Regions from separate parts of the Streptomyces sp. FXJ1.172 genome, predicted to be linked through region 4. Evidence: riboswitches for the same ligand, from Rfam matches in the RefSeq annotation. Region 4 holds a riboswitch; each other region holds the start of a gene.
The links. Region 4 has a riboswitch for cobalamin ahead of A6P39_RS31605 (cobalamin biosynthesis protein). Riboswitches for the same ligand answer to the same signal wherever they lie in the genome.
Positions count from the first base shown of each region.

Region 1: another riboswitch for cobalamin. It lies ahead of A6P39_RS38620 (enoyl-CoA hydratase/isomerase family protein); the one in region 4 lies ahead of A6P39_RS31605 (cobalamin biosynthesis protein).
Region 2: another riboswitch for cobalamin. It lies ahead of A6P39_RS16140 (ribonucleoside-diphosphate reductase subunit alpha); the one in region 4 lies ahead of A6P39_RS31605 (cobalamin biosynthesis protein).
Region 3: another riboswitch for cobalamin. It lies ahead of A6P39_RS39900 (HoxN/HupN/NixA family nickel/cobalt transporter); the one in region 4 lies ahead of A6P39_RS31605 (cobalamin biosynthesis protein).

Region 1 is NZ_CP119133.2:8,539,786-8,545,514, reverse strand. It holds gene A6P39_RS38630 (glycoside hydrolase family 88 protein) at 1-1,014, shown strand, start outside; gene A6P39_RS38625 (hypothetical protein) at 1,004-1,288, opposite strand; gene A6P39_RS38620 (enoyl-CoA hydratase/isomerase family protein) at 1,330-2,448, opposite strand; cobalamin riboswitch at 2,517-2,646, opposite strand; gene A6P39_RS38615 (DUF885 domain-containing protein) at 2,775-4,472, opposite strand; gene A6P39_RS38610 (alpha/beta hydrolase) at 4,711-5,721, opposite strand.
Region 2 is NZ_CP119133.2:3,664,519-3,670,247, reverse strand. It holds gene A6P39_RS16140 (ribonucleoside-diphosphate reductase subunit alpha) at 1-1,826, opposite strand, end outside; cobalamin riboswitch at 1,953-2,077, opposite strand; gene mctP (monocarboxylate uptake permease MctP) at 2,261-3,877, opposite strand; gene A6P39_RS16130 (DUF3311 domain-containing protein) at 3,874-4,137, opposite strand; gene A6P39_RS16125 (polyprenyl synthetase family protein) at 4,280-5,278, opposite strand; gene A6P39_RS16120 (MFS transporter) at 5,326-5,729, opposite strand, start outside.
Region 3 is NZ_CP119133.2:8,868,761-8,874,489, reverse strand. It holds gene A6P39_RS39915 (helix-turn-helix domain-containing protein) at 1-506, opposite strand, end outside; gene A6P39_RS39910 (helix-turn-helix domain-containing protein) at 857-1,864, shown strand; gene A6P39_RS39905 (ArsR/SmtB family transcription factor) at 1,967-2,350, opposite strand; cobalamin riboswitch at 2,432-2,621, shown strand; gene A6P39_RS39900 (HoxN/HupN/NixA family nickel/cobalt transporter) at 2,649-3,758, shown strand; gene A6P39_RS39895 (NmrA family NAD(P)-binding protein) at 3,809-4,678, opposite strand; gene A6P39_RS39890 (TIGR03619 family F420-dependent LLM class oxidoreductase) at 4,894-5,729, shown strand, end outside.
Region 4 is NZ_CP119133.2:7,037,254-7,042,982, reverse strand. It holds gene A6P39_RS31630 (alpha/beta hydrolase) at 1-117, opposite strand, end outside; gene A6P39_RS31625 (class II aldolase/adducin family protein) at 285-968, opposite strand; gene A6P39_RS31620 (lysozyme) at 1,238-1,993, shown strand; gene A6P39_RS31615 (inorganic phosphate transporter) at 2,158-3,429, shown strand; gene A6P39_RS31610 (hypothetical protein) at 3,464-3,691, shown strand; cobalamin riboswitch at 3,891-4,033, shown strand; gene A6P39_RS31605 (cobalamin biosynthesis protein) at 4,135-5,097, shown strand; gene A6P39_RS31600 (cobyric acid synthase) at 5,094-5,729, shown strand, end outside.

The DNA of each region.
Region 1 (5,729 bases), 1.5 Mb from region 4:
TGGCCGGGGACCCTGTGGATGGCGTACCTGCGCAGCGGCGACGATGTGTTCCGCAGGCTGGCGCTGGACTCGGCCCGCAGGCTCGCTCCCCGCCGGTACGACACCACCACCCACGACCTCGGCTTCCTCTTCTGTCCGTCCTGGGTCACCGCCTGGCGGCTGACGGGTGACGACACCTGGAGCGCGGGCGCCGTGCAAGCGGCCGATTCACTGATCAAGCGCTACAACCCGCGTGGGCGCTTCATCCGGGCCTGGGGAGCGCTGGACGACCCGCAGAACGCGGGCCGGGTCATCATGGACACGATGATGAACCTCGACCTGCTGGCCTTCGCCGGCCGGCGGACGGGGGACGAGAAATACCTCGGCGTCGCCGTGGAGCACGCCAAGACCGCGCAGCGGTACTTTCCCCGCCCCGACGGCTCGACTCCCCATGTCTTCGACTTCGACCCGGCAACCGGCGCGCCGATCGGCCCGAACACCGTCCAGGGCTACAGCCCTTCCTCCTGCTGGTCGCGTGGACAGGCCTGGGGCATCTACGGATTCACCACCATGTACCGCCGGACCGGCCATCAGCCGTTCCTCTCCACGGCGCGCAGACTCGCCGACTACGCCACAGGGGTGCTGACTCCGGACCACGTGCCCGTGTGGGACTACCGCGCGCCGCAGCAGCCCCATGACATCAAGGACGCGTCGGCGGGTGCCGTGATGGCCTGCGGGCTGCTCGACCTGTCCGCCGCGACCGGCAGCGCGGAGTACCGGCGGATCGCGCTGCGCATCCTCACCGCGCTCTCGGAGACCTGCCTGACGACGAGGTCCACCCGTGCGGAGGCGATCGTCGCCCGCTGCACCCGCAACCGCCCCGCAGAGGACGGCATCGAGGTCTCCCTGCCGTACGCCGACTACTACCTGCTGGAAGGCATCCTGCGCGTGCTGCAGCCGCAGGACGTCGACCGGGCCATCGACCTGTCGACCACGGCCACCGCCACCTCCACCGCCACGGAGATCAACCGCTGAACGCGCCTTCCGCGGACCGCTCCATCGCACGGGCCTCCACGAGCAGCATGCGGGCCAGGCCGCGCGCCTCCTGCGGGGTGAGTGCCGCCCAGACGCCCGGCTCGCCGCCCCGGTCCTCCCCCACGGCCAGGGCGATCCGGCCGACGGGCCGGTCCGGACGTCCGAGGCGCAGGTGCCGTACCTCGATGCTGCGTCCGCACGTGGTCACGAGACGGGACTCGCCCGCCCGACTGTCCTCGGCCCGCCCGAGACGGCCGCCGTCTGCCGTCGTCATCGGTCTCACGCTCCCTTGCCGGTCGGTTCCGGCACCAGCCATCACTTGTCACGAACAGCGCGCGACGTGCGGGAATTGTTCCCGTTCGGCCCGGCGAGCCCCAGTTCGCGGTCGCCGAGCGGGGCGAAGAAGCGGTCCACATCGGCGTCGGAGACCTCGGCGAGGGCCGCCGGAGACCAGCTCGGACTGCGGTCCTTGTCGATGACCTGGGCGCGGATGCCCTCCACCAGGTCGGGGGTGCTCAGGGCGGCGCAGGAGACGCGGAACTCCTGGTCGAGCACCCGCTCCAGCACGCCGAGGCGCCGGGCGCGGCGCATCGAAGCCAGGGTGACCTTCAGGGCGGTGGGCGACTTGGCGAGCAGGGTCTCGGCCGCCTCCTTCGCGCCCGGGTCGCCGTGAGCGAGCAGCCGGCGGAGGATCTCCTCGACCGTGCCGGTCCCGTAGCACAGGTCGATCCACTCCCGCCGCTCGGCCAGCTCCCCCTGCGGCGGCGGCTGTACGTGACGTGCGAGGGCGTCGTGCACGGAGATGGCCGCGAGGTCGTCCACGAGGTCCCGGAGTGCGGCGGAGGGTACGTAGTGGTCGGCGAGCCCGCACAGCAGGGCGTCACCGGCGCCGATCTGCGCGCCGGTCAGGGCGAGGTGGGTGCCCAGCTCACCGGGTGCCAGCCCGAGGAGGTGGGTGCCGCCCACGTCGGGGACGAATCCGATGCCGGTCTCCGGCATGGCGATCCGTGACCGCTCGGTGACGATCCGGACGCTGCCGTGCGCGGAGAGGCCGACCCCACCGCCCATCACGATGCCGTCCATCACGGCGACGTACGGCTTGGGATACTGGGCGATGCGGGCGTTGAGGTGGTACTCGTCACGCCAGAACGCGGCCGAGGCGGTGCCGTCCCCGTCGCGCGCGTCGTCGTGGACGGCGCGGATGTCGCCGCCCGCGCACAGGCCGCGCTCCCCCGCGCCGGTGATGACCACGGTCTCCACCGCCGGGTCGTGTTCCCAGGCGGTCAGCGCCGCGTCGATGCGGCGCACCATCTCGTGGTTGAGGGCGTTGAGGGCCTTGGGCCGGTTCAGGGTGATGTGGGCGGCCCGGCCGGCGGTGTGGAACAGGACCGGTTCGCCGGAGTGCGGCAGACCGGTTCCCGTGGTGCCGGTCATCCGAGCACCTCCGTCAGGCCACGGGCCACGTTGACGCGCATGATCTCGATCGTTCCTTCCGGACTCCGGTGCACCCGCAGGTCTCGAACGATCTTCTCAGTGCCGTACTCGCCGAGGCGCGGCGGGACCGTGCCGGGATCGCACCGGCTTCCCACGGTGCCGGGGTGGCCTTGGCGGCCCGAACACTACGACTTGGAACGCAGCGAGGACTCGTGCTTCTGGTCGGCCAAGAGGATCACCCGGGTCGATGTCGACGAATCCGCCGCCTTCGCCGAGCGGGACCACTGGACCGGTCGCCTTCGGCCGGCCGTCGCCCTGACGGCGCCTCACAGCGAGGCGAGTTCGCCCGCCAGGTCGGTGAGGCCGAGCGAGCCCAGGGTGAGAGCCCCGGTGTGCCAGGTGCGCAGGTCGAAGCCGGCGCCGAGGCGGCGACGGCAGGCGTCGCGGCCCTGCAGCCAGGCTCGCTCACCCAGCTTGTAGCCGATGGCCTGGCCGGGCCAGCCGAGGTAGCGGTCGATCTCACTGGTGCGGCGCGCCGTCTCGCTGCCGTGGTGGGCGGCAATGAACGCGGTGGCGAGGTCCGGGGTCCAGCGTTCGCCCGGGTGGAAGCCGGAGCCGGCCGGGATGGTGAGTTCCAGGTGCATGCCGATGTCGATGATCACGCGGATGATCCGGAGCATCTGCTTGTCCAGGTAGCCGAGGCGGCGGGCGGGGTCGGTGAGGAAGCCCAGCTCGTCCATCAGCCGTTCCGCGTACAGGGCCCAGCCCTCCTTGTCGGCGCTGACCGCGCCGAGAGTGATCTGGTAGGTGCTCAGGCGGTCGGCGGCGGCGGTCCAGCGGGCGGTCTGCAAGTGGTGCCCCGGCACACCCTCGTGGTACCAGGTGCTGACGATCTCCCAGGTGGGAAACGTCTGTTGGCCCAGGGTGGGCAGGTAGGTGCGGCCTGGGCGGCCGAAGTCGAGGCTGGGGCCGGTGTAGTAGGGCGCACCCGAGCTGCCCGGGGGTGCGATGCAGGTCTCGACCCTGCGGATGGGGCCGGAGATGTCGAAGTGGGTGCCGTCGAGGGCGTCGATCGCCTCGTCCATGATCTGCTGGAGCCAGGCGCGGATGTTCTCCTCGCCCGTGATGGCGTGACCGTGCCGGTTCAGGTGGTCCATGGTCTCCCGGACGGTGGCGCCCGGGAGGATGCGGTCGGCCTCGGCCCGCATCTCGGCGTGCGTGCGGTGGAACTCCTCCCAGGCCCAGGCGTAGGCCTCGGCCGGGTCGAGGGCGGCGCCGGTGGCCCAGCGGGCCGAGCGCAGGTAGCGCTCGCGGCCGACGGGGTCGGGGGTGCCGTCCGCGGCGGGCAGGTAGGTGGTGAGCAGCCAGTCGCGGAAGCCGGCCACGGCGGCCGTCGCCCGGTCGGCGGCGTCGTCCAGCTCAGGCCTGAGCCGGTCCGGGCCGGGGGCCACGAAGGTGGCGAACCAGCTTGCGCCGTCGGCCTCTTGACCGGTCCATGCGGCGAGCTGCCCGGTCACGGCGTGGACCTGGCGGGGCGCGCACAGCAGTCCGCGGACGATGCCCTCGGACAGGGTGGCCCGGTAGCCGTCCAGAGCGGCGGGCAGGTTGCGCAGCCGCCCCGCCACGGCCGCCCAGTGCTCGTCGGTCTCGGTGGGCATCAGGGTGAAGATGCCGCGCACCTTGTGCAGGGGCGAGTTGACGTTGCGCAGCTGGCGGAACTCGTCGCCCGCCTCGTGCACGACGAGTTCGGCGGTCAGCCGTTCACGCAGCAGCCGGGCGCAGTTCCGCTCGGCCTCCTCGAACACGATGCCGCGTTTCTCGCCGTCCCGTTCGGCGGCGTCGAGCGCGGACAGGGTGCGCCGGGCCACGTCGGCGAGCGCCTCGGACCCCTCGGGCGAGAGATCCGGCTGCCGGTCGTCCTCGGGGTGCAGGCCGAGCCGGGTCGAGGTCATCGGGTCGAGGGCGGCGACCTGTGCGACGTGGTCGTCGGCGATCCGGCGCGGAGTGTTCGTCATGTCGGCCATGGCCGTCATGCTGACGTACCGTCGCGGACGCTGTCAGCGGCCCGCTTCTGCTTTCGGCCGCCCCTGATCACGCGCCCGGCGGTCTCGGGGACGGCGCCGGGAGGGGGCCTCTGCCGCTGCGGGGTCAGCAGTACGGCGGCTGGTCGGTCAGCGGGCCGTACCCCCGAGCACGACGCCATGGTCCTACGGACGGGTTACGGGGAGCGCGGCGGTCAACTGCCCTCCCGGCGGCTCCTGTTCAGCTGTCTGCGGGCCGCCCGAGGACGCGCCGCAGCCAGCGGGTGCGGGCGTCGCGGGCGTCCCGGCTGAGGGCCGCCAGAGGTGCGAAGGTGTCGAAGCCGTGGTAGGCGCCGGGCCACACGTGCAGTTCGGCCTGGCCCCCGGCCCGCCAGATCGCGTCGGCATAGGCGACGGCCTCGTCCCGGAACGTCTCGGCGGACCCGACCTCGATGTAGGCCGCGGGCAGCCGTGACAGATCCGTGGCGCGGGCCGGGGCGGCATAGGGCTGCAGGTCGGCGGCGCCGTAGCGGTCGCCCAGCAGCGCTTGCCACGCGGTCGCGTTGGAGGTCCGGTCCCAGAGGTCGACGCCGGCCATCTGGTGGCTGGAGAAGGTGTCGCCCCGGTCGTCGAGCATCGGGCACAGGAGCAGTTGCCCGATCGGGGCCGGGCCGCCCCGGTCCCGGGTGAGCAGGGCGAGTGCCGCGGCCAGTCCGCCGCCGGCGCTCTTTCCGCCGACGACGACGCGGTCGGCGTCGATGCCGAGCGCGCTCGCGTGCGCGGCCGCCCAGGCGAATCCGGCGTAACAGTCCTCCACCGGTCCGGGGTACCGCGTCCCGGGCGCCAGCCGGTATTCGACGGAGACGACGGCCAGCTCGAGCGGGAGCGCCCAGGCCCGCAGTATCTGGGGAAGCACGGACCACGCGTTGCCCATGATCATTCCGCCGCCGTGCATGTAGTAGAGCAGCGGCAGCGGTCCGGTGCTCCCGGCGGGCCGTGCGCTCACCAGCGTGACGTCCGGAGCGCCGGGCGCGCCGGGCACCCGCAGTTCCGCCACCTCGAAACGGCCGTCGTCCTGAAGGTCGTGGACCGTCGGCCGGGGCCGGGCCCCGGCGTCCCGCGCCTGCCGGGCGGCGAGGTTCTCGTGCGTGAACGGCTCCCTGGCCTCCTCCCCCAACGCGGCCAACGCGCCTGTCAGTTCGGGGTCGAACGGCGGTACGTTCCGGGCCGTCGGCGGCGGAGTCGAGTCCATGCCACGTA
Region 2 (5,729 bases), 3.4 Mb from region 4:
GGGGCGATCGCGAGGAGCAACGAGTTGCGCAGGCCCGTCTCGGCAACACGCCGGCGCAGCGCGTCCCAGCGCTCGGGCCAGGTCAGCTCCACGTCGTAGTGGTCCGGGTGCAGCACACCCCGGGCCGTACGGGTCTTCTCCCAGGCCGGCACCGGGCCGCTGCGCTCGGCGAGGTCGGCGGAGGCCTCGTACGCGGCGAGCATGATCCGCTCGGCGATCCGTGTCGAGAGGGCCTTGGCCTCGGCGGAGTCGAAGGGCAGACGCAGCTTGAAGAAGACGTCCTGCAGACCCATCGCGCCGAGACCGACCGGACGCCACTTGGCGTTGGAGCGGCCCGCCTGCTCGGTCGGGTAGAAGTTGATGTCCACGACCCGGTCGAGGAAGGTGACGGCGGTGCGGACCGTCTCGTCCAGCCGCTGCCAGTCGATGTCGCCGCTCGCCGTGTCGACGAACGCGCCGAGGTTCACCGAACCCAGGTTGCAGACCGCCGTCTCGCCGTCGTCCGTGACCTCCAGGATCTCCGTGCAGAGGTTGGAGGAGTGGACCACGTGGCCCGGCAGGGCCGTCTGGTTGGCGGTGCGGTTGGCCGCGTCCTTGAAGGTCATCCAGCCGTTGCCGGTCTGCGCGAGGGTGCGCATCATCCGGCCGTACAGCTCGCGGGCCGCGATGGTCTTCTTCGCCAGGCCCGCCGCCTCGGCCTTGCGGTAGGCGGCGTCGAACTCCGCGCCCCACAGGTCCACCAGCTCGGGCACGTCCGCCGGGGAGAACAGCGACCACTCGGCGTCGGCGTTGACCCGGCGCATGAACTCGTCCGGGATCCAGTGCGCGAGGTTCAGGTTGTGCGTACGGCGGGCGTCCTCACCGGTGTTGTCCCGCAGCTCCAGGAACTCCTCGATGTCGGAGTGCCAGGTCTCCAGGTACACCGCGGCCGCACCCTTGCGCCGGCCGCCCTGGTTCACGGCGGCCACCGAGGCGTCCAGCGTCTTCAGGAACGGCACGATGCCGTTGGAGTGCCCGTTGGTGCCGCGGATCAGCGAACCGCGGCTGCGGATCCGGGAGTACGACAGCCCGATGCCGCCGGCGTGCTTCGACAGCCGGGCCACCTGGTGGTAGCGGTCGTAGATGGAGTCCAGCTCGTCCAGCGGGGAGTCGAGGAGGTAGCAGGACGACATCTGGGGGTGCCGCGTGCCGGAGTTGAACAGCGTGGGGGAGGACGGCAGGTAGTCGAGGCGGCTCATGAGCCTGTAGAGCGCGGTGACCTCCTCGACGGAGCGGACGCTGTCGTCCTCGGCGAGGCCGCTCGCGACCCGCAGCATGAAGTGCTGGGGGGTCTCGATGACCTTGCGGGTGATCGGGTGGCGCAGCAGGTAGCGGCTGTGCAGGGTGCGCAGGCCGAAGTAGCCGAAGCGGTCGTCGGCCGCCACGTCGACCAGCGCGTCGAGGCGGGCCGCGTGCAGCCGTGCGAACTGGGCGGTGCGCTCGGCGATGAGGCCCTCGCGGTGGCCGACCGCGACGGACTCGGTGAAGGACGTCACGCCCTGCGAGGCGGCCTCGGCGCGGATGGAGAGGGTCAGCAGCCGGGCGGCCAGCCGGGAGTAGGCGGGGTCCTCGGAAATCAGCCCGGCGGCGGCCTCCGTGGCCAGCTCCCGCAGCTCCGCCTCGTCGGCGCCTGCCGACCGGCCGCGCAGCGCGGCGGCGGCGACCCGGCCGGGGTCGGCGTCGGGGAGGTCGGCGGTCAGCTCGGTCAGGGTCCGCAGCAACGCGGTACCGGGACCGTCGGTGTCCAGGCCGCTGGCTGAAGCCGGATCTGCTGGCGCGATGGTCACGTGGGACTCTCCCTCGCTCGGCACGGGGGCCTTGCGGAGGGCAGGGGGCAGCCACGAGCGCGCACGCGTCGCGTCCACCGGCCCATTCCACGAGGCCCGGACGTCGGAAGGCACCCGGGCCGGACGGCCGGGCGCACGCTGCCGGCAGGTCCTCGGACTGACTCCTGGGCGCGGATGCGCACAAGTACACCGTTGCGGGACAGTTCCGGATTCGCACCGGATTCCCCTGCGACGACAGCGAGGATGAGCATACATCTAGTGCCGGGCTGTCGTGGCACCCCCAGATGTTGTGTCTGTTGTGTGTTGCGCTGGCTTCAGAGCGTCAACTTGTGTATGACGAGCGGCATGCGGAACGGGCCGCCGTGGGTTCGTTCCCCGGCGGCCCGCTGCGGGTCGTTCGCGGTTGCTCGCGCAGTGCCCCTCCGGGGCGCGGCTCAGAGCACGGCGCCTGCCAGTTCCGTCTCGACCCCCGGCTCTCCCGCGTCCGCCGTGTAGTCCTCCGGCTTGGTCTCGTCCACGCCCTCGGGGGCCTTCAGGGCCTTGAGGACGAGGGTGAGGACCACCGTGACGGCCACGTTCAGGACGAACGCCGTGAAGCCGATGTAGCCGATCTCACCGATGCCCGGGATCTCCTTCGCCGAGCCGCCGAAGTGCTTCTGGGTCGGGGAGGCGACGCCGTACGCGGCGATCGTGCCGTAGAGCATGCCGACCGCCCAGCCGGCGAGCAGCGCCCAGCGGTGGAACCAGCGGGTGAACAGGCCGCCGACGAGCGCCGGGAAGGTCTGCAGGATCCAGATGCCGCCGAGGAGCTGGAAGTTGATCGCGACCGTCTTGTCCATGGTGAGGACGAAGGCCAGGGCGCCGACCTTCACCAGCAGCGAGACGATCTTGGAGACCTGGGCCTCCTGCTTCGGTGTGGCGTCCGGCTTGATGAAGTCCTTGTAGATGTTGCGGGTGAACAGGTTCGCCGCCGCGATCGACATGATGGCCGCCGGGACAAGCGCGCCGATGCCGATCGCCGCGAAGGCCACGCCCGCGAACCAGTCCGGGAACATGTCCTCGAACAGCTGGGGGATCGCCAGCTGGCCGTTCTTGACCTTGACCCCGGCCGCGATCGCCATGAAGCCCAGCAGGGCCAGCAGGCCGAGCATCAGGGAGTACAGCGGCAGGATCGTGGTGTTGCGGCGGATCACGTCACGGCTCTTGGACGACAGGGTCGCGGTGATCGAGTGCGGGTACATGAACAGGGCCAGGGCGGAGCCGAGGGCCAGGGTGGCGTACGTCCACTGGCCCGCCTGCGGCGGTGCGAGCGCGCCGCGCGGCTTGCCGGTGGCGGGGTTGACCTGGCTGAACGCGTGGCCCGCCTTGGCGAAGATGTCGTCGAAGCCGCCCAGCTTGACCGGGATGTAGATGATCGCCACCGCGATGACGATGTAGATCAGGGCGTCCTTGACGAACGCGATCAGGGCGGGCGCGCGCAGGCCGGAGGAGTAGGTGTAGGCCGCCAGCACACCGAAGGCGATCAGCAGGGGCAGGTCCTTCACGAACCAGTTGGTGTTGTCCCCGCCGCCGACGCCCATCACATCCAGCACCGCCTGGATGCCGACGAGTTGGAGCGCGATGTAGGGCATCGTCGCGAGGATGCCGGTCAGCGCCACCGCCAGCGACAGGCCCTTCGAGCCGAACCGGCCGCGCACGAAGTCGGAGGTGGTGACATAGCCGTGGCGGTGGCTCACCGACCACAGGCGGGGCAGGAAGGTGAAGATCAGCGGGTACACGAGGATCGTGTACGGCACCGCGAAGAAGCCGGACGCGCCCGCCGCGTAGACCGCCGCCGGTACGGCGACGAAGGTGTACGCCGTGTACAGGTCACCGCCGAGCAGGAACCAGGTGATCCAGGTGCCGAACGACCGTCCGCCCAGGCCCCATTCGTCCAGCGAGTGCTCGTTCTCGGCCTTGCGCCAGCGGGCGGCGAGGAAGCCCATGACCGTGACGGCCAGGAAGAAGAAGATGAAGACGCCGAGCGCGACGCCGTTGACCCCGTTCTTCACCTCGCCTCACCGCCCTTCCGGCCGGCGCGGGTGCGCTGGTCGCGCTGCCACAGCTGGTACGCCGTCATGGTGAGTGCGGTGGAGATCAGCACCCACAGCATCTGGTACCAGTAGAAGAACGGGATCCCGATGAACGCGGGGTCCGTCTTGGCGTACGAGCCGACCCACAGCATCGCCACGAAGGGCGCGACGAGACACAGGCCGATGATCACGCGGACCGGTGTCACCACCGGTGGTCTCACTTCTGGCGTATCGGACATGCCACGGCTCCGTCCCCTCGCTGATCACCTGGGTCATGCGATCACCTGTGTAATGCGCAGGCAATCTAGGTGACGGACGACCTCAGTGGAAGACCTCGTCCGGATTCCGGATCGCCGGTTCTCCCCCTGGGCGGCGGCGGGTTCAGAGGGTCTTCGTCACCACGAAGTCGCAGAGCGCCTCGAACACGTCGCGCGCCGGGGAGCTGGGCAGATCCCGGATCTCCCGCCGTGCGATGTTCGCCCACTTCTGCACCTCCGCGCGCGCCATGTCGATCGCCGGGTGCTCCTGGAGCAGACTCAGCGCCTCGGCGTGCAGGGCGGGGTCGGTCAACTGGCCGGAGCGGAGCAGCTCCACGAGCCGCTGGTCCGAGGGCAGCGACGAACGCAGCACGTAGATCATCGGCAGGGTGGGGACGCCCTCGCGCAGGTCGGCACCCGGGGGTTTGCCGCTCTCGCCGGCCGCGCTCGTGACGTCGAGCACGTCGTCCGAGAGCTGGTAGGCGACGCCCCAGGCCTCACAGGCCCGTCCGATGCGTACGGTGACGTCGCCGGGCGCGCCGGCGAGCATGCTGCCGAGTTCGCCGGAGGCGGAGAAGAGGGAGGCCGTCTTGTCGCTGAGGACGCCGATGTGGTGGTTGAGCCGGTCGGAGTCGGACTGCGGCCCGGCCGTCTCGGCGGACTGCCCCTCGCAGAGCCGCATGAAGGTCCTCGCGTGCAGCTCGATCGCGGACTGGCCCAGTTCGGCGATGAGCTGGGACGCGCGGGCGAAGAGGAAGTCCCCCGTCAGCACGGCGACCGAGGAACCCCACAGGGCGTGCGCGCTCGGCACTCCGCGCCGGATGGTGGCCTCGTCCATGATGTCGTCGTGGTACAGCGTGCCGATATGGGTGAGTTCCATCGAAACGGCCGCCGACAGTATGGGCCCGAGGTCGGGCTCGCTCCCGAACTGGGCGCCGAGGAGCACCAGAAAAGGCCGCAGCCGCTTTCCGCCGGCACTGATCAGATGACGCGCCGACGTGGCCAGCAGTTCGTTTTCCGTCGCCACTGCCGCGAGCAGGTGCTCCTCGACCTGTTCCATGTTCTGGGTGAGCTTTTCCGCCAACCCCGCATCGGCGACTTCCACGGGCAATGCACGGGCCACGCAATTCTCCACATGTCGGCAAGCAGTGACGCATCGTCGGGACGTACTTAATCATCAGCCGTGCGGGGGCGTCCAGCTTCGGCCGGTTCCTCCGTGGGTGCACCGGACCCGGCTTGCTCCGGCGGGCCCGCGGGACGTCTGCGCAGCCCTCTCACTTCGGGAATCAGGGCCCCCACGGCGCCCAGCAGCACGACCAGAATGCCGCTGGAAGCCAGGACCGCAGGGGCGCCGAACGCGCCCGCCAGCCCGCCGGCGGCGGCGGTTCCGACCGGGCTCAGCGAGTAATTCCCGAGGGCGTCGTACGCGGAGATCCGGGACAGCTCCTGCGGCGGGATCTCCTGCTGCAGGGCGACGGCCCAGCTGACTTCGAACACTTCGAGACACCCGCCCGCCACGAATGAAAGCGCGCCGACGACCGGCACCGGCACCGGAAAGGCGAGGGCGAGGAACA
Region 3 (5,729 bases), 1.8 Mb from region 4:
CGTCCGGCATCGGCTCCGGTGTCCCATGGCCGGGCGAGCAGGATGGCCGCCAGCAGCGAACAGACTGCGGCGACGGCGGAGAGTACGCCCGCGCGCGGCCCTGTGGGCTTCGAGCGGGGGCGCCGCTTCCCTTCCGGTGCCGGGCCGGTGACCGAAGTGACCGAAGTGGCCGGATCCGCGGCGCGAACTGCCGGACGCCGCAGGGCGGTTGCCGGGCCGGTGCCGCCGGTCTGGCCCGTCGGCGTCCAGGCGTGCGCTGCCGACTCCCACAAGACACGCAGGTACTCGGCATCGGCCTGCGCCAGCCGCCCCAGCCCCGCGACCGCCGGCCAGGGCGGCAGTCTCCGGCCGTTGAGGTAGCGCAGCCAGGAACTGCGGCTGTAGCCGGTCTTCGCGGCGACGGTCTCGGTGTTCAGCTCGCAGCGGTCGACGTACTGGCGCAGCTCTCGCACCAGCCGCACCACCTCGGCGGGCAGGTCACTCCGCAGCGGCTGCCAGCGTCCCACGACGGCATCCCCCTTCTCCGCACGGCCCACTATCTCACGGCTGTCCCGCCACGCCACCCGGCCACGGAGTGTCCCCGCAGGTCAGACGGTGGGACGTCCCGGGATTGACGCTACTTTCGGGCAGCGCTGGCCGGTGCCGTCAGCCCCGCACAGACTCGGGGTCAGCACCTGTGGGCAGCCGGGTCAGGTCGACGTGCGGGGCCGCCGCGCGGGCCGTCCCGTGGGAGGGGAGCGGGGCGGCGGGGCAGAAGGCCCCGCGCACGACAGGCCTTCGGTCCACGACACGTGCGGCCGGTCGCGGCGCCGCAGGTGCGCACGGCACTTCATGCACGCTTCAGGGGGATCGGAACATGATGGCTCACGGCGGTTCGGCCGGCCCGGACGAGCGTGAGACCGCGTACGGCACGGCGTCCGCCACCGGCACTCGCCTTCAAAAGCCCGCCGCCGGACAGCCCGGCACGAGTGCGGGCCAGCGGCACCACTTCGACCTCGGGCCGGTGCGGCTGTCCCTGCTGAGCCCGCCCGCGTCGCCGGCCGTGGTGGAGCTGGAGGCCCGGTGCGCCGCCAGTGCGCCGCGGACCTGGCACCTGGTCTTCGCGACGCGCGGGCCGCTGGTCGTCGACCGTGATGAACGGCTTGTCCGGTTGGACTCCGGCACCGTGATGCTGCGGGAGCCTTCCCTGTGCGTCCGGCTCTCGGCCGAAACCGCCGGTCCCCCGGTCCGGGCGCTGGTCCTGCATCTGCCCGAAGCGGCCTTGCCGCTGCCCGGCGCGGTGTTGCACGACGTGTCCGGGCGTCCCGCGCCGACCCGGTCGGGGCCCGCGGCCCTCCTGTCGTCCTTCGTGCAGGGGCTCGCCGCACACGTGCCGTCCGTCGATGCCCGGCACACCGCGTGGTGGGGCACCGCCGCGGTCAGCCTCGCGACGGCCTTCCTCGACAGCGAGACCGCATTCCTCCACGGCGAGACGGACCGGCACCCGTCCGAACCGGTGCGCCCCTCGCCGGCGGCCGTCCCCTCGGGACCGGACCTGCTGCTGCGCGAGATCAAGGCGTACGTCGCCGACCACTTACGCGACGCCGACCTGTCACCGGCCTCGATCGCCGCCGCCAACCACATCTCGCTGCGCTACCTGCACCACCTCTTCCAGCGGGACGGGCTCACCGTCGGCACGTTCCTGCGCGAAAGCCGCCTGGAACACTGCAGGGCGGACCTGGCCGATCCGTCCCAGGCGCAGCGCAGTGCGCGCGAGATCGCGAGGCGGTGGGGTTTCAGTGACGCCGCGGTGTTCAACCGTACGTTCAAGTCGGCCTACGGGGTGACGCCGGGCACGTACCGCAGGCAGCGATTGCAGCGGTGACCGGGACACCCGGCCGGGCGTGCGTGCACACCGATTGACCGAGCACGCATTAGCCCTGCGGCAGCCGGTCCAGGACCGATCGGTGCTCGGGCGGCCCAGGGCCTAGCGGAGCGGCGTACCGTCCGCTTCCGGCTCGCGGGACGTGCAGTGTTGCAGCAAGTCGGAGATCGGGCCGTCGACGAGCCGGTAGCGGACGATCCTGCCGTCCTTGTCGCCCTCGACGATGCCCGCGGTGCGCAGTAGGCGCAGGGCCTGGGAGACCGCGGTGTCCCGCATACCGGTGGCGACGGCCAGATCGGAGACGGCGATGGGTCCGGCCTCACGGAGGGCGAGCAGCAGGGACAGACGTCCGGGGTCGGAGAGCAGAGTGAAGCGATCGGCCCAGGCGCGCACACGCTCGGGCTCGCCGACGGCGGCGATGGCATCGCAGACCCTGTGGCCGTCGATGGTGCGCTGCCCGGAGCGTTCCGCGGGGACGAGATGCATGTACTCATCATCGCAGCCACCGGCACTCGAGCCGCGATATCTGATCAGTTGTGCAGGCTTGCAGGTACGAGCCGCCACCTTCTAGGGTGACAGGGCCGTGGTGTTCGGGAAGACCGGTGACAGCCCCTCAAAGGCTCAGTCCGGAGCGGCCCTCGCCACTGTGATCGGGAAGTTCTCGCCCCACGCGTTGCCACTGGCCTCACGGCCGGGAAGGCAGGGGCGGGAGCGTCGACCCGTCAGCCAGGAGACCGGCCACGGCATCACGAAGCTGATCCACGAGGTGCTGGAGCGTGACCGTATGACCCTGTCCCCAGGTGTGCCCGAAACCACCGCCGCCAAGTCGTTCCGCTGGCGCCGTGAGGACACCGTCCGAACCGCCGGCCTGCTGGCCGTGGTCGTCGCCCTGCACGTGGTCGCCTTCGGGATCCTCTTCTTGCTCGTGGTCCCTCATCACTACGAGGTCGGCAGCAAGGCGTTCGGGGTCGGCCTGGGCATCACGGCCTACACCCTCGGGATGCGGCACGCCTTCGACGCCGACCACATCGCCGCCATCGACAACACCACCCGCAAGCTGATGGCCGACGGTCAGCGGCCGGTGTCGGTGGGCTTCTGGTTCGCGCTCGGGCACTCCAGCGTGGTGGTCGCACTGGCCGCGCTGGTCGCCGGCGGCGCGAAGCTCGCGGGCACCTTGATGAACGACGGCTCCCGCACCCACCAGATCCTCGGCACGGTGGGCACCACGGTCTCCGGCGGCTTCCTGTACCTCATCGCCGCCCTCAACCTCGTGGCGCTGTTCGGCATCCTCCGCGTCTTCAGCGCCATGCGGGCCGGCCAGTACGACGAGACGGAGCTGGAGGCCCACCTCGACGCGCGCGGATTCATGAACCGCATCCTGGGCCGCCTCACCAAGTCCGTCCGCCGGCCCGGCCAGATGTTCCCGCTCGGCTTCCTGTTCGGCATCGGCTTCGACACCACGACCGAGGTCCTGCTGCTCGCCCTGGCCGGCAACGGCGCCGCCGCCGGCCTGCCCTGGTACGCCGTCCTGTGCCTGCCGCTCCTCTTCGCCGCCGGCATGAGCCTGTTCGACACGCTCGACGGCACGTTCATGAACTTCGCCTACCAGTGGGCCTTCTCGAACCCCGTCCGCAAGGTGTTCTACAACCTCACGATCACCGGCCTGTCCATCGCGGTGGCCTTCTTCGTCGGCACGATCGAACTGGTCGGCGTCCTGCACGACAAGCTCGGCCTGAGCGACGACGTCACCGGCTGGATCGCGGGCCTGGACCTGGACAACGTCGGCTACGTCATCGTCGGCCTGTTCGTGGTCGTCTGGGCCGCGGCGATCGCCTACTGGCGCCTGGCCAAGGTCGAGGAACGCTGGAGCGCCGGCGCGGCCGACGCCGGCTGAGGCTGCCATCGCGGCCGAGCAGCCGCCCTTCCGCTGAAGGGGCAGGTCACTCACAGTGCGGGGCGGAGGACGTCGTAGGCCCAGGCGGCCAGAGTGGTCGGTGTGGTGGTGCGCAGGGTTCGCGGCTGTTCCGGGACGAAACCGTCCCTCAGCCCGGTCGACATCCCGATGACTGCCTCGGCCAGGCCGGCGGACATCCCGGATGCGTGCAGCAGGTTCCGCATCGCGTCATCGCTGACACGCTCGGCACGCAGCGGGCGGCCGGTGGCGGCGGACACCGTCTCGGCGGCCTGGGGCCAGGTGAGGTCGGCCGGGCCGTGGACGGCCTGGACACGGCGTCCGGACCAGTCGGCCGACAGGAGGCGTGTCACGGCGACCTCCGCGATGTCGCGTGGCGCGACCCAGGGAAGGGCCTGGTCCAAAGGCAGGATCACCGGAATCGCGCCCGCCCGGACCGCATCGAGCTGGAGCATGAGGTTGGTGAAGAAGTAGCCGCACCGCAGGTGCGTAACCGTGGCGCCGAGGGCGTCGAGGGCCAGTTCGGTTCCTGCGAGGCCGTCGATCTCGCCGGCCCCGTGGCGCTTCTCGGCACCGACGCTGCTCTGGAAGACCGTCCGTTCGATGCCGTTCGCCCTGACGGCGCTCACCACGCTCGCCGTGGCCAGCTCATAGTCCGCGAGCGGATCGTCACCCGTCGACGGTGGGTCGACCCAGAACAGAGCGTCGACCCCGGCGGTGGCAGCGACGACGGCCTGGCGGTCGCGCTGGTCCACCGCGACCGCCTCGACCTCGCGCCGGACGGCAGCATCGAGCCGGCCGGGATCGCGCGCGAGGACCAGCGGACGGATCCCGGCTCTCAGGAGCATGGAGACGACGTGGCGCCCGACGTTTCCGGTGGGCGTCGTGACTGCTACGCGCATGGCATGGTGTCCCTTCTACGGCTTCCAGCACGACACTACGGGCCAATCCGGACACCTCATGTCCCCTATTTCCATGGGCTCACCGACCCTGACAGAACCCGTGGCCGGATCTCCGCGCACCAAATCCGCGCAAGACGCCTCCGGCACACCGGCCGCCGAGGAAGGTGTTATGAACTCGCCGTAGGTCATACATGCCGGCGAGGAAGAGGAAAGTCGTGAAGCTCGGTTTCGCTCTCCCCCAGTTCCACCGGCAGGCCTCCGGCGTGGCTCACGCAGCGGCGTTCGCCTCCGCCGTCGAGGAGGCGGGAGCCGCGAGCCTCTGGGTGGGCGACCGCAACCTCGCCGCGGTCGATCCGGTCGTCGGCTACGGCGGGCGTGGCGCGACCATCCCCGAGCAACTCAACTCCGCCGCGGACCCGTTCGTCCTGCTGGGCGTCGCCGCCGGCGCCACCCGGCGGGTGCTCCTGGGCAGCCACGTGCTCATCGCCCCTCTCTATCCGCCCGTCCAGCTGGCCCGCTCGCTGACCACCATCGATCTGATCAGCGGCGGGCGCCTCCTGCCCGGCTTCGGGGTCGGCTGGTCGCCCGAGGAGTACCAGGCGGCCGGCCTCGACTTCACCCGCCGGGGCGCGCGCATGGACGAACTGCTGGACGCCCTCGAAGCGTTGTGGACGACCGACCCGGCGCACTACGAGGGGGTCCAGCTGTCGGTGCCGCCGCACCACTCACCACTCAAACCGGCCAGGCGGCCACGGCCCCCGTTCTACCTGGGTGCCCTGTCCGAGCGCGCGCTCGGCAGAGTCGCCCGGCGCGGCGACGGATGGCTGCCGCTGTGCGTCGTTCCCAGCTACGTCGACATCGACGGACTGATCGCCCAGCGCTCCCTGCTCGACCGGCTCACCGTGCAGGCCGGCCGGGACCCGGAGGCCATCGACACGGTCCTACGGGTGAACATCGACGCCGGCACCCGCACGACCCAGGTCGCCGAGACCATCAAACGGGTCCACGAGCGGACGGGTATCGAGCACTTCATGGTCGACTCGATGTACGC
Region 4 (5,729 bases):
GCGGCCCGCGGGTGCCTTGAGCGCGGCGTCGCTGGCGAGCCGGCCTGCGGCGACGGATGCCGCGCCGGCCGCCAGGACCGCGGTGACTGCGGTGGCGGTCGCTTTGACTGGGCGCACCTGTCCAGTGTCGTCGGGGCCGCCTCCCCCGGCCAGCGGAGCGGAGGTGGCCGGGTGAAGGGCGTGGTGGTACGGGCCGGCTCGGCACCACCGGAGGAGGGCTCGGCACCACCGGAGGGAAAGGATGAGGAAGGGAGATGAGGAAGGGACTCGGGGAGCGGCCGCGGTCACTTCCGCTGCCCGTACCCCCGCAACCGCTCCCCCGCCTGTGCCAGTTGGGCCTCGGTCAGCAGGGACGGGGTCAGGCCCGGCACACTGGCGGCCGCCAGCCACAGGCGGCACATCCACTCCAGCTGGGCGGTGCGGTCGTAGGCCTGGTCGAGGGTGGCGCCGTAGGTGATCGTGCCGTGGTTCTGCAGCAGGCAGCCGGAGCGGCCGGTGAGGGCGCGGAGCATGTTCGCGGCCAGTTCCTCGGTGCCGTAGGTGGCGTAGGGGGCGACGCGGACGGGGCCGCCGAGGGCAGCGGTCATGTAGTGGACCGGTGGGAGTTCGGGCACCAGGGTGGAGACCGCGGTGGCGTGCACGGCGTGGGTGTGGACGACCGCACGGGCGTCGGTGGCGCGGTAGACGGCGAGGTGCATGGGCAGCTCGCTGGTCGGCACGAGGGTGCCCAGCACCTGGTGGCCGCTGAGGTCGACGCCGGTGAGGTCGTCCGGGGCGAGCCGGTCGTAGGGGACACCCGAGGGGGTGACCAGTACGACGTCCCCGACGCGTGCCGAGACATTGCCAGAGGTGCCGACCACCAGCGCGTCGGCTACGCTGCGCCGCGCCGTCGCGACCACTGCCGCCCAGGCCTGTTCCAGTTCCGCCGGCGACCGTCCCTGCTCCGCGTCCCACCGCTGTTCAGCCATGCCGCGATCCTGCCAGGTGGCGGCCGCCGGGGGCGGGGGGCCGCCAGGCGCGGCGCGGGCAGGGCGCGCCCGCGCGGTTCCGGAGCGGCATCCGCAGCAGCCTCCCGAAGCAGTCCCGGGGCAGCCCCGAAGGACCCTCCGAAGCGCCCTCCGAATGGGCGTAAGTCGCCACGAATCGCCGTAAAGAGACGCCAATTCGGTGATCATCCGGCCTTGAATGATCCCTCTTGCTCGCCGGACGCCCCGCGTCCGCCGACCCGGGGAGACGCATGGCCAGTGAACGCACCCTTCTCCGTCGCCGCGCCGGTGTCCTCACGGCGGCGACGGCGGCGCTCGTCCTCGCGGGCACCGCGACCGCGGCGGCCGGCCCCCCGGAACTGGCTTCGGGATCTCTGCGGGGGCACGACGTCTCGTCGCACCAGCAGCACGTCGACTGGGCCGCCGCCCGCTCGAAGGGCGCGCGGTTCGTCTACGTCAAGGCGACCGAGTCCACGGGGTACCGCAACCCCTATTTCTCCGAGCAGTACGACGGCGCGCGCGGGGCGGGCCTGGTGCGGGGCGCGTACCACTTCGCGCTGCCGGACGAGTCCTCCGGCGCCCGGCAGGCCAAGTACTTCGTCCAGCACGGCGGGGACTGGCAGGCCGACGGCTGGACGCTGCCGCCCGCGCTCGACGTCGAGTACAACCCGTACAACAAGAAGCGCAAGTGCTACGGGCTGAGCAAGAAGCGGATGGTCCGCTGGATCCGGTCCTTCAGCGACGAGGTCAGGAAGGAGACCGGCCGCCGCCCGGTGATCTACACGACGAGCCAGTGGTGGAAGCTCTGCACCGGCAACAGCCGTGCGTTCTCCTCCGGAAACCCGCTGTGGATCGCCCGGCACGGCGACTCGAGCCCGGGGCCGCTGCCGGGCGGCTGGCGGTACTGGACGTTCTGGCAGTACGACATCCGGGGCGGCCTGCCGGGTGACCAGAATCTCTTCAACGGCCCGGCCGGCCGGCTGCGGAGCTTCGCGCGGGGCAAGTAGCCAAGGGGCGCCCGGGGTGCGCGCACCGAACGGGATCACACCGACGCCAAGCGGAATCCCGCCAACCCTCTCCGGACACCCCCAAGCCCGCCCCAGTTCACCTTCCGTTCACCCAGGTTGCCTACGTTCAACCTCCCAACGACCTCGAACGATTGCCTGGGTAAATGGAAAGCTTCTCGCTGATCCTCGCGATTGTGGTGGTAACCGCACTCGCGTTTGATTTCACGAACGGTTTCCACGACACCGCCAACGCGATGGCCACCACCATCTCGACAGGCGCCCTGAAGCCCAAGATCGCAGTTGCCATGTCGGCCGTCCTGAACCTGGTGGGCGCCTTCCTCTCCGTGGAGGTCGCCAACACGATCTCCAAAGGTCTCGTCGACGAAAAGGGCATTCGTCCCGAGGTCATCTTCGCCGCGCTGGTCGGCGCGATCCTCTGGAACCTGCTGACCTGGCTGGTGGGCCTGCCGTCCAGTTCCTCGCACGCCCTGATGGGCGGCCTGATCGGCGCCACGGTCGCCTCCGCCGGCTTCGGTGCCGTGCACGGGGACGTGCTGGTGACCAAGGTGCTGCTCCCGGCGGTCGCCGCGCCGGTCGTCGCGGGCGTCGCGGCCATGCTGTCCACCCGGCTGTCCTACGGCCTCGGCGGCAGGACCGAGGGCGAGGCCTCCCGCAAGGGCTACCGCGTCGGCCAGATCGCCTCCGCCGGCCTGGTCTCCCTCGCCCACGGCACCAACGACGCCCAGAAGACGATGGGCATCATCACCCTCGCGCTGGTCGCGGGCGGCGCCGTCTCTCCCGGCTCGAACCCTCCCACCTGGGTCATCCTCTCCGCGGGCCTGGCCATCGCGCTCGGCACCTACATCGGCGGCTGGCGCATCATCCGCACCATGGGCACGGGCCTGACCGACCTGGAGCCGCGCCAGGGCTTCGCCGCCCAGACCAGCGCCGCCACCGCCATCCTGGCCTCCTCCCACCTGGGCTTCTCCCTGTCCACCACGCACGTCGTCTCCGGCGCGGTGATGGGCACGGGCGTCGGCCGCAAGGGCGGCGTGGTCCGCTGGTCCACCGCGACCCGTATGGCCATCGCCTGGGTCCTCACCCTCCCGGCCGCCGCGCTGGTCGGCGCGGGCGCCGAGTCCGTCACCGGCCTCGGTGACTGGGGCACGGCCGTGGTCGCCGTCTTCCTGATCGCCGCGAGCGCCGCGATCTGGAAGCTCTCCCGCCGCGAGGTCGTCGACCACACCAACGTCGTCGCCGCGGCCGATGAGCCGGCCGGCGTGGTGACCACCGCCATCGCCGCGGTGACCCCGCCGCCGGCGGGTGCGATCGGCGACGGCCTGACGGCCACCATCGCCGCCCCGGCCGCCGTCCCGGCCGCCGCCGAGTCCACGGCTTCCGCCGCCTCGGCCACGCCTCCGGCCGCCACCGTCTGACCCGCACCCTCTCCGGTTACAAGGAAGCATTCCCATGAAGATCGACTGGGCGGCCATCGGCTCCGTCTTCGGCGTCAGCCTCCTGGCCACGGTGGGCCTCGTGGTCCTGTTCACCCTCGGCGTCAGGGGCCTGACCCGGCGCGAGCGGGCCGCGGCCGAGGGCGACTCCGCCGCCCTCGCCGTCACCGGCGCCTACGTCTGCTTCGCGGCCTGCGCGGCGGCGGTGGCGTACGGCATCTACCTGATCGTCTCCAAGTCCTGACCGTCTCGGCGGCCTGGCCGTCGTCGCGCAGACCCGAGCGTCCGCGTGACCCGGCCGGGGCGCCGCGAACCCGGCATCGCCAAGGCTCCCCCTCCGCTCCTCGCGGAAGGGGAGCCTTCGCCGTGCCCAAGGGCCGCGGGCGCCCCGCGATGTGGGGATCGGCACACTCTCCCCCTGCAGGTCAAGGGCAGGTTGACGGCCGTTCCGGGCACGTGGTGGACTGCCCGGGCCATGTACGGCGGCAAGAGAGGAAGCCGGTGCGAATCCGGCGCGGTCCCGCCACTGTCACCGGGGAAGAACCCCCCGGGAGCCAGGAACTCTCACCGCCGAATCTCGTCGAACCAGGGCGCGGACACCCTGAGTGAGGACATCGATCGCCATGCCCGGCTGCTGCCGAAGGACCCGTACCAGGCCCGCTCCCGCTCCCACGGCCGGCTGAGCCGATGGGTGCCGATCGCTCCTACGCGTACGGCGCCGCCGCCGGCCTTCTCGGCGACCTGCTTCTCGGCGATCCGCGCCGCGGGCACCCGGTCGCCGTGTTCGGGCGCGCGGCCGGAGCCCTGGAAGGCGCGTTGTGGCACGACCACCGCGGCTGGGGCGCCCTGCACACCGTCGTGTGCGCGGGCGGCGCCGTCGCGCTGGGCACGGTCGCCGCACGCGCCGTGCGCCCCTCGCCCACCGCTTCCGCGGCACTGACCGCCACAGCCGTCTGGGCCGTCGTCGGCGGCACCTCGCTCGCCCGGGAGGCGCGCACCATCGGGCGGGCGCTCGCGGCCGGGGACGTCGAGGCGGCGCGGGCGCGGCTGCCGCACCTGTGCGGCCGGGACCCGCAGGCGCTGGACGCCGACGGGATCGCCCGGGCCGTGGTCGAGTCGGTCGCCGAGAACACCTCCGACGCCGTCGTGGGCGCCCTGGTGTGGGGCGCGGTGGCCGGGGTGCCCGGGCTGCTGGGCTTCCGGGCGGTCAACACCCTGGACGCGATGGTCGGCCACAAGTCCCCGCGCCACCGCCGCTACGGCTGGGCCTCCGCCCGCCTCGACGACGTGGCCGGCTGGCCGGGGGCCCGGCTGACCGCCGTACTCGCCGCCGTGGCCGGACCCGACCCGCGCGGCGCCCTGCGCGCCTGGAAGGCCGACGCCCGCAAGCACCCGAGCCCCAACGCCGGGCCCGTGGAGGCCTCCTTCGCGGGCGCGCTCGGCGTGCGCCTGGGCGGCACGCTCTCCTACGGCGGCCGCGTCGAGCACCGGCCCGTACTGGGCGGCGACACGGGCCGGGCCGTCCAGGTCACCGACATCGACCGGGCGGTGCGGCTCTCCCGCCGCGTCGGCCTGCTCGCGCTCGGCACCACGGTCGCCGCGCGCCTGATCATCAGCAGCGTCAAGAGCCCGAAGGGACGTGGGAAGTGAACGGGGGACTCCTCGTCGCCGGCACCACCTCCGACGCCGGCAAGAGCGTCGTGACGGCCGGGATCTGCCGGTGGCTGGTGCGCCAGGGCGTGAAGGTGGCGCCGTTCAAGGCGCAGAACATGTCGCTCAACTCCTTCGTGACCCGCGAGGGCGCGGAGATCGGCCGGGCCCAGGCCATGCAGGCCCAGGCGTGCCGGATCGAGCCGACCGCGCTGATGAACCCGGTGCTGCTCAAGCCGGGCGGCGAACAGAGCAGCCAGGTGGTGCTGCTGGGCAAGCCGGTGGGCGAGCTGAGCGCACGCGGCTACCACGGCGGCCGGCAGCAGCGGCTGCTCGGCACGGTGCTGGACTGCCTGGCCGAGTTGCGGGGCACGTATGACGCGGTGATCTGTGAGGGCGCGGGCAGCCCGGCCGAGATCAATCTGCGCCGGACCGACATCGTGAACATGGGGATCGCGCGGAACGCGCGGCTGCCCGTGCTCGTGGTCGGCGACATCGACCGCGGGGGTGTCTTCGCCTCCTTCTTCGGCACGGTCGCCCTGCTCTCGCCCGAGGACCAGGAGCTGGTCGCCGGGTTCCTGGTGAACAAGTTCCGGGGCGATGTCTCCCTGCTGGAGCCCGGGTTGGAGATG